Regions from separate parts of the Bacillus sp. FSL K6-0138 genome, predicted to be linked through region 1. Evidence: predicted binding sites of a transcription regulator. Region 1 holds the regulator's gene; each other region holds the start of a gene.
The links. The regulator Rex, encoded in region 1, represses fermentation and respiration genes when NADH is low (regulators of the CRP and FNR family bind a similar motif). The targets are predictions, from matches to a motif close to TTGTGAAATATTTCACAA.

Region 1 (5,307 bases):
GCTGAACGACTTGCTCAAGAACCGGAAGGATTTCTTGAATGTTTGTGATTTTTTTGTCAGTGACCAGGATATACGGGTTCTCAAGAACCGCTTCCATCTTATCGGAGTCAGTCACCATGTAAGGAGACGCATATCCGCGGTCGAACTGCATACCTTCAACAACTTCAAGTTCAGTCGTGAATCCTTTGGATTCTTCGATCGTGATGACACCGTCGTTGCCGACGCGTTCCATCGCTTCGGCGATCAGGCTTCCGACTTCTTCGTCAGCAGCAGAGATAGAAGCAACTTGTGCGATAGACTCTTTGCCTTCGATCGGTTTAGAGATTTCTTTCAGGTTTTCTACCGCTACTGCAACAGCCTGCTCGATTCCTTTACGGACGCCCACAGGATTAGCTCCGGCTGTTACGTTTTTAAGGCCTTCGCGGATCATCGCTTGAGCAAGAACAGTCGCCGTTGTCGTACCGTCGCCGGCAACGTCGTTCGTTTTGCTGGCAACTTCAGCAACAAGCTTTGCACCCATGTTTTCGAACGCATCTTCAAGCTCGATTTCTTTCGCGATGGTTACACCGTCGTTTGTGATAAGCGGAGAACCGAATTTTTTCTCAAGAACGACGTTGCGTCCTTTAGGTCCCAATGTTACCTTTACAGCATCAGCCAATGCATCTACACCGCGCAGCATGGAACGGCGGGCTTCTTCGCTAAACTTAATATCTTTTGCCATGTGATTCGAACCTCCTCAGGATTATATAAAGATTTTATTTAAGACTTAGCCGATAACAGCTAAAATGTCGCTTTCACGCAGGATTAAGTAGTCAGTACCTTCATATTTCACTTCAGTACCGGCATATTTTGAGAAGATGATGCGGTCGCCTGTTTTTACTTCTAATGCCACGCGTTCTCCGCTCTCTAATACACGGCCTGAACCGGCAGCAACTACTTTACCCTCTTGGGGTTTTTCTTTTGCGGAGTCAGGAAGTACGATTCCGCTAGCAGTTTTTTCTTCAGACTCAACGAGCTCAATGACAACGCGATCACCTAATGGCTTTAACAATGAAACAACCTCCTCAATATTTTCATATGTAATTTTAGCACTCACACTCATTGAGTGCTAACACAATTCTTATAATAAAGAATCTCCCTGGCAATTTCAAGTGATAAGTCTAAAAATTTTTGCGCTTGCAAGTTTCCGTTTCCCTTTCCCATCCGATAATTTAATAAGAGTGTGTTACAATAAATGTAGTCTGCTTTAGATTCTAGAAAAGGAGTACATACGGCTTGAGAAAACAATACTGGTTTATTATTTTGACATACGTCCTCATGCAATTGTCGTCCATCGTCGGCGTGCCTCTGCTTTACCTGCTCGGCGTAGGAAAAGGACAGACTCCCGTTCAAGCAAAGCTGACGCTGACAAGCGTATGGTCAGTCATTGCCTTTTTGCTCTGTCTCGTCATCGTGCTGCTGATTTTAAGGACAGTGCCGAAAACAACGCTTCGAAACAGGCCGAAAGCATCGATTGGGGCATCGGTAGCCTGGGCGGTCGGCGGCGTTTTTCTCGCGATTTTTGCTCAGTCAATTGCTGCCATGATTGAAATGACGCTATTCGGGGCCAATCCCGAGTCGGAAAATACGCAAATGATCATGAAATTGATTCAGGCATTGCCGCTCATGGTCATCGTCTCTTCTGTGTTCGGCCCCATTCTGGAAGAAATCATTTTCAGAAAGATCATTTTCGGAGCTATATATGAAAAAACGAATTTCTTTATCGCTGCTCTGTTCAGCTCCGTCCTTTTCTCGGTTGTCCACATAGATTTCTCACACTTTTTAATCTATGCGGCAATGGGCTTCACATTCGCTTTTTTGTACGTCAGGACAAACCGGATTATCGTGCCGATCTTTGCCCACGTCGCCATGAATACGTTTGTCGTGATCATGCAGACGTTTCAGGGCCAGATTCAGGACTATTTGGAACGGGTTGAAAAAGTGCAGCTGATTATCGGAGGATTTTTATGATGAGAAGCCCGGTGTTTTGGGGCGTGATGTATTTTTTGACGGGCGTGCTGTTTACGTATCTGGCAGCGACCTCTCCGGGGAATATGTGGTCGTTCTACACCATTCTCCTGATGCTGTTCGCCGCCTATAACATCAGCATTTCCTTCAAAATGTTCGCCCTTTCAAAGCGGAAAAAATAAAGAAAAAGAGCCATTCTCTCAAAAAGAGATGGCCCTTTATTTTAAAAATGCCTGATTGGCTTCCTGAATGACGGCTTTCTGCGCTTTCCTGTAGGAAATTCTCGAAATGATGATGCTGATTTCATACAGGATCAAAAGAGGCGCTGCCACCATAAAATCGGACAACATATCAGGAGGCGTGATGAACGCCGCGATGACGAACAAAAAGAAGTATGCATACTTCCTGATCTTAGCCAACATCATGGGCGTCACCAAACCGAGCCTTGTAATGAACATAATGATCACAGGCATCTGAAACAATAAGCCGAAAGGAAGCGTCAGCTGTATTAAAAACTGAAAATACTCATAAATCCCGATGACTTGATTCACCTTAAGATCATCGGAAAGATTCGTCATAAATTCAACGACAAACGGAAATAAAATAAAATAAGAAAAAGCAATGCCGCCTAAAAAAAGTATGATCGATACAGGAATATAGCTTAGCGTCACTTTGCGTTCTTTTTCATACAGCCCCGGGCTGATAAAAGCCCACAGCTGGTACAAGACAAGCGGCGAGGTCATCACAGCGCCGATAATGACAGCGAACTGCATGTATACCAAGAGCGGATCGGTCAGTTTAAACGCGTTCAGCGTCAGCAGTTTCGCTTCATCGGTCTGCTGCAAATAAAGAATGATCGGCTTAGCCAAAAAGAAGCCCGCCATGACAAAAACGGCAAAAAAGAAGGCAATGAACACGAGCCGTCTTCGCAGTTCAATAATATGTTCCAGAAGCGACATTTCTCTTCCCTTCATCAATGTCATCCCATCCTACTGATCTTCTTTCTTTTTTTCGCTTTCGTCGTCTGCCAGACCTCTTGTTGCGTTTTTAAACTCCCTTAGCGTCTTGCCTGCTGCCTTTCCCAGTTCAGGAAGTTTTTGCGGACCGAAAATCAGAATCGCCAAGATAACGATTAAAATAAAGCTTCCAGGACCGATTGTCGGCATGTAAAAGCCTCCCCCTTTCCGTCATTTTTCTTCTGTCATTGAATAATGCTTCAGAAAATATACCAATGACTGAAGTTCAACCGCTAAATCTATATGATGAATTCGAATGTGTTCCGGCACATTCAAACGGGCCGGCGTAAAATTGAGAATGCCTTTAATACCGAGCGCAACAAGCCTGTCCGTAATAGGTTGGGCGGCCTGGGCCGGGACCGTCAAAATCGCGACGGGAATATCGTTTGTCAAATGCTTTTCAAGGTCATTTAAATCGTAAACGGGAACGCCTCCGACTTCTTTTCCGATTTTGCTTTCATTGATATCGAAAGCCATTGAGATTTTCGTATTGTTGTTTTTAATGAAGTTGTAATGGAGAAAGGCTGTCCCTAAATTTCCTACGCCGATAAGCGTTACGTTTGTCATTTCATCCTGGTCGAGCGTCTTTCTGAAAAAGGACAGCAAATAATTCACATTATAGCCGTAGCCTTTTTTGCCGAGTGCACCGAAATATGAAAAGTCCCTCCGAATCGTGGCAGAATCGACTTTTACGGCATCGCTCAATTCAGCGGATGAAACACGCTGCTTTCCGGATGCATGAAGGTTTTTTAAAAAACGATAGTATAGCGGCAGCCGCTTAGCTGTCGCTTGCGGAATTTTTGAATGATCCAAGTTCATAAACGATCCTCCATGTTTACATCAGCTTTTTCCCTTTTATAGTCACCGCTTTTCCCGCCTGTTTTTTCAGCGAGATAGGTCGGTCCTATCACCATTCCCTTATCCGCAGCCTTGCACATGTCATAGACGGTCAGCGCACATACGGAAACTGACGTTAACGCTTCCATTTCCACACCTGTGCTCCCTTTTGTCTTGACGGTTGACTGAATATGCAGGATGCTGTTCTGGTCTTTTTCTTCCCATCGAAAGGCGATGTCGACTCCCTTCAGAGCGATCGGATGGCACATCGGGATGATGTCGGACGTTTGTTTTGCCGCCATGATTCCTGCCACCTGAGCCACAGCCAGCACATCGCCTTTCCCCATCTCCTGGTTTTTGATTTTTTCATGCACGTCTCTTTTCATAGACACGCTTGAGAAAGCTACAGCAGTTCGCACTGAAGCTTCCTTTTCGCTTATATCAACCATCTTGGCTCTGCCTTGTTCGTTAAAATGCGTAAATTGGTTCATCATTATAAAACTCTCCTTACTAAAGATCATACACTATTTTTTTCAATCTGTCTTTTCCTTTTGGTTAAAATCTTCCAGACTCCGCTTAATTGTTTGCTGACTGCTATCTGATAGGCTACACTAAAAATAGCAAACAAGAGGTGAAATAAATCATGATGATTTTACAAGTCAATCAGCTCTCAAAATCGTTTGGAGCCGATTCCATTTTAACGAATATAAAGCTGGAAGTCAGATCCCGGGACCGGATTGCGATCGTCGGGCGCAACGGAGCCGGAAAATCGACTTTTTTGAAAATTATCGCCGGCAGGCTTTCTTATGAAAAAGGGGACATCATCAAGCCGAAGGATTTAACAATCGGCTACCTTGATCAGCATTCGGGACTCGATTCAAAGCTTTCAATAAAAGAAGAATTGCTGACTGTATTCGATCATCTGAAAGCGATGGAAAAAGAGATGCGCTCAGTCGAAGAGCAGATGGCGCATGCTGCACCCGACAAGCTTGAATCGTTAATGAAAACGTACGACAGACTGCAGCAGGAATTTAAAGATAAGGGCGGCTACCAATATGAAGCCGACGTCAGATCCGTGATCCATGGTCTCGGATTTGCCGGATACGGCGACACCGCGCGCGTCCAGGATTTAAGCGGAGGACAAAAAACGAGGCTCGCTCTCGGAAAAATGCTACTGGCCAAACCTGACCTGCTCATTCTCGATGAACCGACGAACCACCTTGACATCGATACGCTTACCTGGCTTGAGCAATATTTGCAAAACTACAGCGGAGCGATACTCATCGTCTCCCATGACAGGTACTTTCTTGATAAGGTTGTCACCCAGGTGTACGAAATATCCCGCTCCAGGAGCAAAAAATACATCGGAAACTACAGCGATTATCTGAAATTAAAAGCTGAACAGCTTGAAAAAGAAATGAAACTGTATGAAAAGCAGCAGGATGAA
Region 2 (5,307 bases), 970 kb from region 1:
GACAGCCCTTTTCCCCAGAAATCACCGGTAAATAAGTCAAGATGAAAAACAAAGATGACGGCGACGATAAAAGCAAAAATCGGCACCAGTTTCGAAATGGTCGTAATCAGATTAATCATGGCAGCGGATTGGACGCCCCGCAGGATCAAAAAGTGAACGCCCCAAAGAATCACGCTTGCCCCGATAATGGAAGCGATATTTTGGCCGTCGCCAAACACGGGGATGAAATACCCGACGGCGCTGAAGAGCAGCGTACCGTATGCGACATTGCCGAGAAGGGCTGCGAACCAGTATCCCCAGCCGCTGTTAAATCCCATGAAATGGCCGAATCCTTCCCGAGCGTAAGTGAAAATACCGCCGTCTAAATCAGGCCGTTTCGCCGTGAGATTTTGGAACGATAAGGCCAAGGCGATCATGCCGGCTCCGGTGATGACCCAGCCGATCAAAATTGCCCCTGCCCCGGCGCCAGCCGCCATGTCGCTTGCGATGTTGAAGGCTCCGCCGCCGATCATTGATCCGATGACAAGCGCAATGAGCGCAAACAGACCCAGTTTTTTTTCTTCCGCCATTTTTGTCACCTCATTCGGTTTAAAGATGGAAAAGGGAATGTTCCCTTTTCCGGTCAGTCAAGGTCGCCAAGTGTTGCCGCCATGACAGCTTTGATCGTATGCATGCGGTTTTCCGCTTCATCGAATACTTTGGAATGCTTGCTGCGGAATACTTCGTCTGTCACTTCCATTTCTTTGAGGCCGTGCTGTTCGTAAACGTTTTGTCCGTATGTTGTATGAAGGTCATGGAAGGCCGGCAGACAGTGCAGGAAGATGACATTGTCATTTCCGGTTTTCTTCACGAGTTCCATGTTGACTTGGTAAGGCTTAAGAAGCTTGATCCTTTCGGCAAACTTGTCTTCTTCTCCCATGGACACCCAGACGTCCGTATACAGCACATCAGCTCCGGAAACAGCCTTGTCTGTATCGTCTGTTACGGTCACGCGTCCGCCGGATTCTTTTGCGAACGTTTCCGCCAGCTTCACGATTTCCTTATCAGGGTAGAGCTCTTGAGGCGAGCAGATTCTGACGTCCATGCCGACTTTGGCTCCGCCGATGAGCAGGCTGTTGGCGACATTATTCCGTCCGTCTCCGATATAGGTCAGTGTGACGCCTTTTACACGTCCAAGGTGTTCTTTAACTGTCATAAAGTCGGCAAGCATTTGCGTCGGATGCCATAGATCGGTTAACCCGTTCCAAACCGGCACGCCTGAATGTTCGGCCAGAGACTCGACTTTTTCGTGTTCAAAGCCGCGGAATTCGATGCCGTCAAACATCCGGCCGAGAACTTTTGCGGTGTCTTCAATCGATTCTTTTTTGCCGAGCTGTATATCGTCTTTGCCGAGATATTCCGGATGAGCGCCGAGGTCAATACAGGCGGTTGTAAAGGCGCAGCGCGTTCTTGTTGACGGTTTTTCAAAGAGCAAAGCGATGTTTTTTCCTTCTAAATAGCGGTGTTTGATGCCCTGTGCTTTTTTGTCTTTCAATTCTTGGGCAAGGTCGAGCAAATAAAGGATTTCTTTTTCTGAAAAATCTTTTTCGGCTAAATAGCATCTGCCTTTTAAATCGATTGTTTTCTCCATTTTGATTCTCTCCTTTTGACTGGATTGTTTATTTGACATCCTCGCGGTACAGCGGCATGCTCATGCAGCGCGGGCCCCCGCGGCCTCTTGAAAGCTCCCCGCTCGGAATTTCGATGACTTCGATGCCCTGTTCTCTCAAGCAGGCATTTGAGATGTAGTTCCGGTCATAGGTGACAACGACGCCTGGAGCGATAGCGAGCGTATTTGAGCCGTCATTCCACTGCTCCCGGGCCGAAGCGATTTCGTCTCCGCCTCCGCAGAAGATCAGATTCACATCTGAGAGACCAAGCGTTTTCTTCAGGACTTCCGGCAGATTGTGCTCTTCGGTAATTTGAATGTCGCCGTCTTCCGTTTTTCCGCGTTCAAGGACAAAGATCCGCATGTCTCCTTCAGGCCCCTGAATGGCCGGATGAATTGTAAACTGATCCCGGTCGACCATTGTAAACACGGTATCCAAGTGCATAAAGGCTCTGGTTTTCGGTATTTCTACGGCCAGCACCCGGCGGATTTGGCTTTGGCGTTTAAATAGATTTCTGACCAATTGCTCAATCGCCTGGGCGGATGAACGTTCAGAGACGCCGATTGCCACGGTTTCATGATTCAGCACGAGTTCGTCTCCGCCTTCGATATTGAACTTGATATCGCGGTCAAGCCAGATCGGGATATCCTTGTCCTTAAATCGCGGATGGTGCTGGACGATGTAGCGCATGAACAGCGACTCTCTCCGGCGGGCCGGTTCTTTCATTTTGTTGATGGTCAGCCCGCTGCCGATCGCGGCTGCCGGGTCTCTTGTGAAATAAAGGTTTGGCATCGGGTCGAGATAGAATGGATAATGATCATCCATCATCTCGTGCAATTGGGAACGAATGCCCTTTTCCAATTCGTTTTTTCTGATTCCGCTCATCACACGATCGACCATTGCATCCGTAGCGAACGAAAGCAGATACTCTTTTAATCTGTCGAAAGCGCCGTTTATGTCCGCTTTGCTTTCCGTCAAAAGCTCGCTGACAAACCGTTCGCGGACTGATTCGTCTTCAAGCGCTTCCGCTGCCAGCTTCTCTAAATAGAGAACTTCTACGCCTTGTTCTTTAAGAGTTTCTGCAAATTGGTCATGCTCGTGTTGAACGGCCGGTAAAAAAGGAATATCGTCAAAAAGAAGCCGTCCAAGATACTCGGGTGTAAGGTTTTCCAATTCCCGCCCGGGCCGCTTCAGCATGACCGTTTTCAAAGTGCCGATTTCTGAGTAAACGTGAATCGGTGTCGTCATGATCATCCCGCCTCCTAAGCTCTTTTTGTTACATGTACAGCTTAAAACAGCGGGAAAGATGACGCTGTGAAAGCGATAACAGCAAAAATGTGAACTATTTCACTTATTTTTTGATGGGGCAAAAGCAAAAATGAATAAATATGACAAAATGAATATAAACCTTTGTCAGGCCAACAAAGAAAACGTATAAACGCTGTATATTTTTTGCGGAGATTTTTCGAAAAAAATTTTTTGGGAATAAAAAAAGCCGGCCCCGTTTAGGGCGGCTCTGGAGGACGGCATCAGCACAAATTCTCGCAGAATGCTTGAGCCGTTTCAGGAGATTGAGAGATGACAAGGCATGTATCATTTCCGCAAATACAGCCCAGCATTTCGGGACGTCCGAGCTGATCGAGCAAAACACCGATCGTGTGGGCATTCCCGGGCATCGTTTTAATGATGACCAGATTTCCCGAGCGGGTGACCTGCAGGACGACATCCGAAATTTTCTCCTTCAAAATTTTTGAAGGGTTTAATGATAAAGAAGCGTTTGTGCGGTAGACGAGTTTTCCGTTTTCATCGATCTGTTTGACAAGGCACATCTCTTTCATATCCCTTGAAATGGTCGACTGGGAGGCCGAAATGCCGCGGCTCTTCAAAAGGCCGGTCAGCTGCTCCTGCGTTTCAACGGGATGTTCGAGAATGATCTGTTTAATGATCCATTGCCGTTTCTGTTTATCCATATTGGCGCCTCCTAAAAAAAGCAAGCACGTACATCTATTATTATAGGACGTTTTTTCGGTTATACATGGAAGCTATTTTACAGAAAATCAAATCTTTTATGGATGAGAAAGGGGGTTGATAGGCTGCCGAAATTCACTTATAATGCTTGGAGATGACAAATTGATAGAACGAAAGAAAAGGTGGTTTTCTAGGGTTCCGCAATGCCTAAAGCGTTGGTCTGGTCCGAGAGAAAACACATAACGATACATCGTTATGACACGGTGGGATAAAAGCCCAGGAGTTTTTGCTCGTTTCGAGCTCTCTCCTGGGTTTTTATTTTGATCATTTCATCATGGGAAAAGGAGCTGACAAATATGAAAAAGAAAGTCATTGATATCATCATGATTGTGATAGGCGCATTTTTCTTTGCGTTGGCTGTTAACTTGTTTGCGATACCGAACGATTTCGGAGAAGGGGGCGTTACAGGGGTCACCCTCATCTTGTATTACCTGTTTGAGTGGTCGCCGGGTGTGACCAACTTTATCCTGAACGGAATTCTCCTTATCATCGGCTATAGGTTTTTGGATAAAAAAACGACGATATACACGATCATCGCGGTAGTGGCGAATTCGTTTTTTCTGCACGTTACGGAAGGTTGGGCGATCCCCTCTCATGAACTGATCATCAGCGCGATTTTTGCCGGCGTATTTGCCGGCGTCGGAATCGGCATGATCATCCGCGTCGGGGGAACGACAGCCGGATCGGCGATCCTCGCGAGAATCGCCAATAAATACTTTGACTGGAATATCAGCTATGCTTTATTAATGATCGATTTGGTGGTCGTATTCAGTTCTTACTTCATCATCGGAGCCGAAAAGCTGATGTTTACGATCGTCATGCTTTACATTGCCACCAAGGTGATGGATTTCATCATTGAAGGGCTCAATACGAAAAAAGCGATTACGATTATTTCAGAGCGCAAAAACGACATCGCCGAACAAGTCAATACGCTGATGGACAGAGGCGTCACGGTCTTATCGGGCCGCGGCCATTATACGGGTGATTCGAAAGAGATTTTATATATCGTGATCAATAAGCAGGAGCTGTCCATGCTGAAAAAGATCATCAGAAGCACCGACAAAAAGGCTTTTGTCATCATTCACGATGTAAGGGATGTTTTTGGCGAGGGGTTTGTAGATATATCGAAATAGAAGGCTGCCGGATGTGAAGTGACCCCCAAAAGTTAGACAGCTTATTTTCTCAAGTAACATGACTGGCATGAATCCGGTATTGTACTGGGCTCATGCCTTTTAATTTTGCCTTGATCCGTTTGTGATTATAGTAATCGATATATGTTACGAGCTCTTGTTTAAAATGCTCGATGCTTTGAAATTCGTTGAAATGGATAAACTCTGATTTTAAAATACCAAAGAAACTTTCAATGACCGCGTTATCGTAACAGTTTCCCTTACGAGACATACTTTGAATAATATTTCGTTCCTTTAGGGCGTGGCGATACTGTTTCATTTGATAGTGCCAGCCCTGATCGGAGTGAATCAACAGATTTTCTTTATCTGTCAGCTGTTCAAATGATTTTTCCAACATCTCGGATACCAATGAATACGTTGGCCTGGATCCAATTGTATAAGCAATGATTTCGCCATTAAATAAATCAAGCATTGGCGATAAATAGAGCTTCTCCCCAAAT
Region 3 (5,307 bases), 1.7 Mb from region 1:
TTTTTTGGATCAGTGCAGCTGATTCATTGTCCGATTTAGTCATCGGCGGATTTTTCCTGGGGATCAGCGGAGCGGTCTTCTCGATCGGAGTAACATCTTTGCCAAAGTATTATCCGAAAGAAAAACACGGTTTTATCAATGGGATTTATGGAGCCGGAAACATTGGAACGGCAATTACCACGTTTGCCGCTCCCGTTATCGCCAAAACCGCGGGGTGGCCGAATACGGTTCGAATGTATCTGATCCTGGTCGCTGCATTTGCTTTGCTGAACTTTTTATTTGGAGACAAGAAAGAACCGAGGGTTACAGTTTCGGTAAAAGAGCAAATGAAAGCCGTCTATCAAAATCAAAAACTATGGTTTTTAAGTCTGTTTTACTTTATCACATTCGGTTCTTTTGTGGCGTTCACAGTCTACCTTCCGAACTTTCTTGTGAACCACTTCGGACTTGATCCGGTTGATTCAGGCCTCAGAACCGCCGGCTTTATCGCCGTCGCGACTTTTCTCAGACCTGTCGGGGGATGGCTTGGAGATAAGTTCAACCCGCTGAAGCTCTTAATGTATGTTTTCGCAGGCTGTACGCTGTCCGGAATTTTACTGGCCTTCTCGCCGAATCTAGGACTCTACGGATTCGGGGTACTGACAGTCGCCGTATGCGCCGGAATCGGAAACGGAGTCGTCTTCAAATTAGTGCCGCTTTATTTTTCGAAACAAGCCGGAATCGTCAATGGCATCGTTTCGGCAATGGGCGGTTTAGGCGGATTCTTCCCGCCGCTCATCCTGTCAAGCGTCTTTCAGGCGACAGGCCATTATGCGATCGGATTCATGGCTTTGTCTGAAGCGGCCCTTGCCAGCTTTGTCATCGTGGCATGGATGTATTTTCAGGAATCGGGGAAAACATCGTCAAGGACAGACACACGCGATGTCCAATAAGCGCACTTCATACGAAAGACCTGAGACTATTGCTCTCAGGTTCTTTTTCTGTGACAATCGGATTATGTTCACAAGATTGTTATTACTTTCGAGACCCTTCAGGCTTATTTAACGGTACAATAAAACTGTTTTCATATGATTTTCTTTAAAAGGGGTGACGCTCGATGAATGTGACTGTTCGAAAATCTGATACAGATCTGCTTTCCGCTGACTTGTACCGGTTATTGGAATCGATCAGCACCAAAAGAAAAATCCGACAAAATACTTATCTTTTTCAAGAAGGTATGGATGCAGAAGAGCTGTATCTCATTCAGTCAGGGCTCGTCCAAATTGGCAAATTGACGTCCGACGGAAAAGAACTGACACTAAGAATGTGCAAAAAGAATGATATTGTAGGAGAGCTGACGCTTTTCACTGATGAAGCAAAATATATGCTGAGCGCAAAGATCCTCTCAGACGGCGAAGTAATGGTCATTAAAAAAGATAAACTCGAAAAAGAACTGATTCAAAACGGTGCGATGACTTTTGAATTTATGAAATGGATGAGTACTCATTTGCGCAAGATTCAATCGAAAATCCGCGATCTCCTGCTCAATGGGAAAAAAGGCGCGCTGTATTCAACGCTGATCCGCCTCGCGAACAGCTACGGCATTACGAGGAGTGACGGCATTCTCATTAACATCGTGCTGACAAACCAGGATTTGGCGAAATTTTGCGCGGCTGCAAGAGAAAGCATCAACCGGATGCTGAGTGACCTGCGGAAAAGCGGCGTCATCTCGATTGAAGAATCCGGAAAAATCGTCATCCACAAGCTGAACTACTTAAAACGCGAAATTGACTGCGAAAACTGCCCGATTGAAATATGCAACATCGACTAAAAGGGAAAACAGGGCCCCGGCTTGGAAACGGCCCGGTTGACTGCTTCCTTTGCGGCAAACGGAAACAAGGACAAGAACCGTCCTTGTTTTTATTTATGTGTTCAGCAAAAAGGCGCCTATCGCGAACATAAAAAAACAGGCATTCAGCAACTCAAGGATGCCGATTTTCTTAACTGTAAGCTTTTTGCCGTATAAATACCATGCCCTCAAGCTGCTCGGAATAAAAGCAATAACCGCCCAGCCCGCTCCAAAAGCCAAAGATAAAAAAGGCAGTGCAGCATGATAGCCCCATGAATAATATTGAAACCGCTTGTTTTTCTTCTCGCGGATCATCGATTTTACGTAAAAGGCGCTACCGACAAAAAACAAAATCGACTGGAAGAAAACGAACCATGCGCAGCCGTCGAGATGTTCCGCCCCTGCCCAATATCCGAGAAGCCCCCCGGATGCAAAAACGATGATCGCTGCGACATCATTCAGGAGCGCCCTGTCATTGTTTCCTTTCGCATAGTAAAGGTTGACGAGAAAAAGCGGAAACAGAGACAATCCGACCCAGGCAAGCTCAGGAAGCGTCCATACTGCGGCCAGCAGGAAAAGCAAGGCCGGTATGCTGTAGACAGCCGCCCATTTTTGATAGAAAGCGGTCTTTTTCTTTTTCACCATCATCGTGACGGGAAAAGCGGCAAGGTACAGAAACAGCCAGCCGGCAAACAGCGGGATATGCCGCATATGCATTCCCCCGCCGATCACTCCGAGGAGAAAAGGAATCACAAGCATTGCCCAGGCACCATGCTGTTTTGGTATCAACATTTTCATAAAAAGTCCTCCCTTCCTTCTCTTCCATTATAAAAACTTTATGCCTGCCAGAGAGTGACATTTTTCATACAAGTGTGAATTATATCACTGCCTTTTTCTGGCTGCCGCTCTATACTGTAGCTACCTACATAGAAGGAGGACAATCAATGGACCGGTTTGACCACTTGTTATTTCTGAAAAATCTTCCTATGTTTCTGGGAGTTCCTCTTCCCATCATTAAAAGGCTTCTGAAAAACGGAAGAGTGATCGATATCGGATCGTCCCGTCCTTGCCGATCGTTTCTGCATTCTCAATCCGTCTATTTTGTTTTGAAAGGTGAAGTTTATTTTGCGGACAAAAGGCTTCCCGAGGAATCCCGCATCATCGCCGAGTGGGAAAAAGGCGATGTATTTCCCATTGATCAAAAGGGAGAACCTTTTTTGTCTCCGTTTATTTCTGTTAAAACTGCCGCTGACACCGCTGTGCTTGAAATTCCTTTTACGATATTCAAAAAAATGATGACGTACAATCACCAACTGCAAATGAACTTTCTCAAACTTCTCCAGCAAAATTTATACTTTTCCTATCAATTATTTTTGCGCTACCTCCGTTCCGCCCCGGAAGATGCCAATTGAGAAGGGCTTCTCCCCTTCTCTCCCCTTTTAGATGTGATCTACTTAACATTTCTGCTTCTCTTTTTCCGATACGATGGACTCGAATGTGAAGGAAAGGACAGATGACAGATGATACAGTGCAATTTTCATGAGGCTCCGTTTATCGTAATTTGGGAGCTGACAAGAGCCTGTGAGCTGAAATGCCTCCATTGCCGGGCTTCGGCGCAACACTATCGCGACCCGAGGGAGCTCTCGCTTGAAGAAGGAAAAGCGTTAATCGATGAAATCTACTTGATGAACAATCCTATTTTAGTGCTGACCGGCGGTGATCCGCTCATGCGGGAGGACGTCTTTGACATCATTCAATACGCCGTCCAAAAAGGCGTCCGCATTTCCATGACGCCGAGCGCGACGCCAAATGTGACGAAGGAAGCCATCAAAACCGCCAAAGATATCGGCTTATCCCGCTGGGCGTTCAGCTTAGACGGACCCAACCGCAAGATCCATGATCATTTTAGAGGAACAGACGGTTCTTTTGATTTAACGATGAAAGCGATTCGATACATTCATGAATTCAATCTTCCGCTGCAGATCAATACCGTCATTTCAACGTATAACATCGATTATTTGGAGGAAATGGCAAAGCTGATTGAACAACTGAATTGTGTGCTGTGGAGCGTGTTTTTCCTCGTTCCGACCGGACGTGCCCATCGGGATGACATGATTTCAGCCGTACAACATGAAAAAGTGTTTCTTTGGCTCAGCCGTTTGGCAAAGGAAGCACCGTTTGATATTAAAACAACGGCAGCCCAGCCCTACAGACGGGTTGTCATCCAGCAAAAAATGCGGGAGGCCAAAGACCCCGATCTTCAGATCCGCTATGAGGATGCGCTTGAAAAAGGCAAAATTGACGCGATCGGCGGATTAGGGCGTGCGCCTAAAGGCGTCAATGACGGAAACGGCTTTTTGTTTATCTCCCATATAGGCGATGTATATCCAAGCGGCCTATTGCCCGTAAAAGCCGGAAACGTCCGAAAACAGCCGCTGTCAGAGATTTACCGGGAGTCGCCCGTTTTCAAAGAGTTGCGAAACCCCGACGGATATAAAGGCAAATGCGGAATCTGCGAATTCCGGCATGTCTGCGGCGGATCACGTTCACGCGCCTATGCATTGACCGGCGATTATTTGGAAAGCGACCCGAGCTGCATCTATATTCCGAAGGCATTGCGCTAGAAAATGTGACCTGGATCACAAAGACTTTGGTGCACTTGTATTATCGTTATATATGAGAATGATCATCAATTTCAAAGGATGTGATTCCTGTTGAACAAGACATTGAATTTAAACGCTTCGGTCTACGACCTTTGCACATTGCATCCTGAGCTGAAAAACTTGATGAAAGACATCGGTTTTGATCACATCTCAAAGCCTGGAATGCTTGAAACTGCCGGCCGCATCATGACGATCCCAAAGGGTGCCCGGCTGAAACAAATCGACTTGGCGCACGTCTTGGATGCATTAAGGGAACACGGTTTTGAACCTGTTTTTGGAGAGGAGACGAACAATGAGCGAAATCATTAACAACAGAGAAATTCAGCAAGACTTATCAAATGAAAGAATGCAGCAGCTGAAAGACATCATCATCGCCCTTCATAAAGGAACACCCTATGATGAAGTAAAAAAACGATTTCAGCAAGCTTTCGGCTCGGTCGATCCGGAGGAGATCGCCCATCTGGAACAGGCGTTAATGAAAGAAGAAGGCATCGCGCCTGAAGAGATCCAAAAGCTGTGTTCCGTTCATGCGGACGTTTTTAAAGGATCGATCGAACACATTCATAAGCCGGAGGCTGACAAGATGCCGGGCCACCCGGTTCATACATTTATAAAGGAAAACAAAGAAATCGACCTCCTGCTGAATTTTAAAATCCAGCTTCATTTGGAACGATTCGAAAAAGAAGACAGCGGAGAAAACATTTTGAAGCTGATCAGCGATTTAAATCTGCTGGCCGACGTTGACAAGCATTACAGCAAAAAGGAAAATCTGCTCTTCCCCTACCTTGAAAGGTACGGCATCACAGGCCCAAGCAA

Region 2: the regulator Rex is predicted to act here: its motif matches at 2,985-3,002, upstream of arcA (arginine deiminase).
Region 3: the regulator Rex is predicted to act here: its motif matches at 3,272-3,289, upstream of MHB78_RS12840 (TIGR04053 family radical SAM/SPASM domain-containing protein).

What each region holds. Positions count from the first base shown of each region.
Region 1 is NZ_CP150286.1:758,605-763,911, reverse strand. It holds gene groL (chaperonin GroEL) at 1-721, opposite strand, end outside; gene groES (co-chaperone GroES) at 767-1,051, opposite strand; gene MHB78_RS04160 (CPBP family intramembrane glutamic endopeptidase) at 1,276-2,010, shown strand; gene MHB78_RS04155 (YdiK family protein) at 2,010-2,189, shown strand; gene tatC (twin-arginine translocase subunit TatC) at 2,226-2,990, opposite strand; gene MHB78_RS04145 (twin-arginine translocase TatA/TatE family subunit) at 2,997-3,173, opposite strand; gene MHB78_RS04140 (redox-sensing transcriptional repressor Rex) at 3,195-3,842, opposite strand; gene moaC (cyclic pyranopterin monophosphate synthase MoaC) at 3,839-4,351, opposite strand; gene MHB78_RS04130 (ABC-F family ATP-binding cassette domain-containing protein) at 4,504-5,307, shown strand, end outside.
Region 2 is NZ_CP150286.1:4,432,311-4,437,617, reverse strand. It holds gene arcD (arginine-ornithine antiporter) at 1-569, opposite strand, end outside; gene argF (ornithine carbamoyltransferase) at 623-1,630, opposite strand; gene arcA (arginine deiminase) at 1,659-2,897, opposite strand; gene argR (arginine repressor) at 3,179-3,619, opposite strand; guanidine-I (ykkC/yxkD leader) riboswitch at 3,797-3,902, shown strand; gene MHB78_RS23215 (YitT family protein) at 3,974-4,810, shown strand; one part of gene MHB78_RS23210 (IS3 family transposase) at 4,860-5,307, opposite strand, start outside.
Region 3 is NZ_CP150286.1:2,433,177-2,438,483, forward strand. It holds gene MHB78_RS12820 (nitrate/nitrite transporter) at 1-932, shown strand, start outside; gene MHB78_RS12825 (Crp/Fnr family transcriptional regulator) at 1,097-1,810, shown strand; gene MHB78_RS12830 (YwiC-like family protein) at 1,904-2,626, opposite strand; gene MHB78_RS12835 (Crp/Fnr family transcriptional regulator) at 2,773-3,240, shown strand; gene MHB78_RS12840 (TIGR04053 family radical SAM/SPASM domain-containing protein) at 3,349-4,452, shown strand; gene MHB78_RS12845 (DUF1858 domain-containing protein) at 4,543-4,800, shown strand; gene MHB78_RS12850 (DUF438 domain-containing protein) at 4,784-5,307, shown strand, end outside.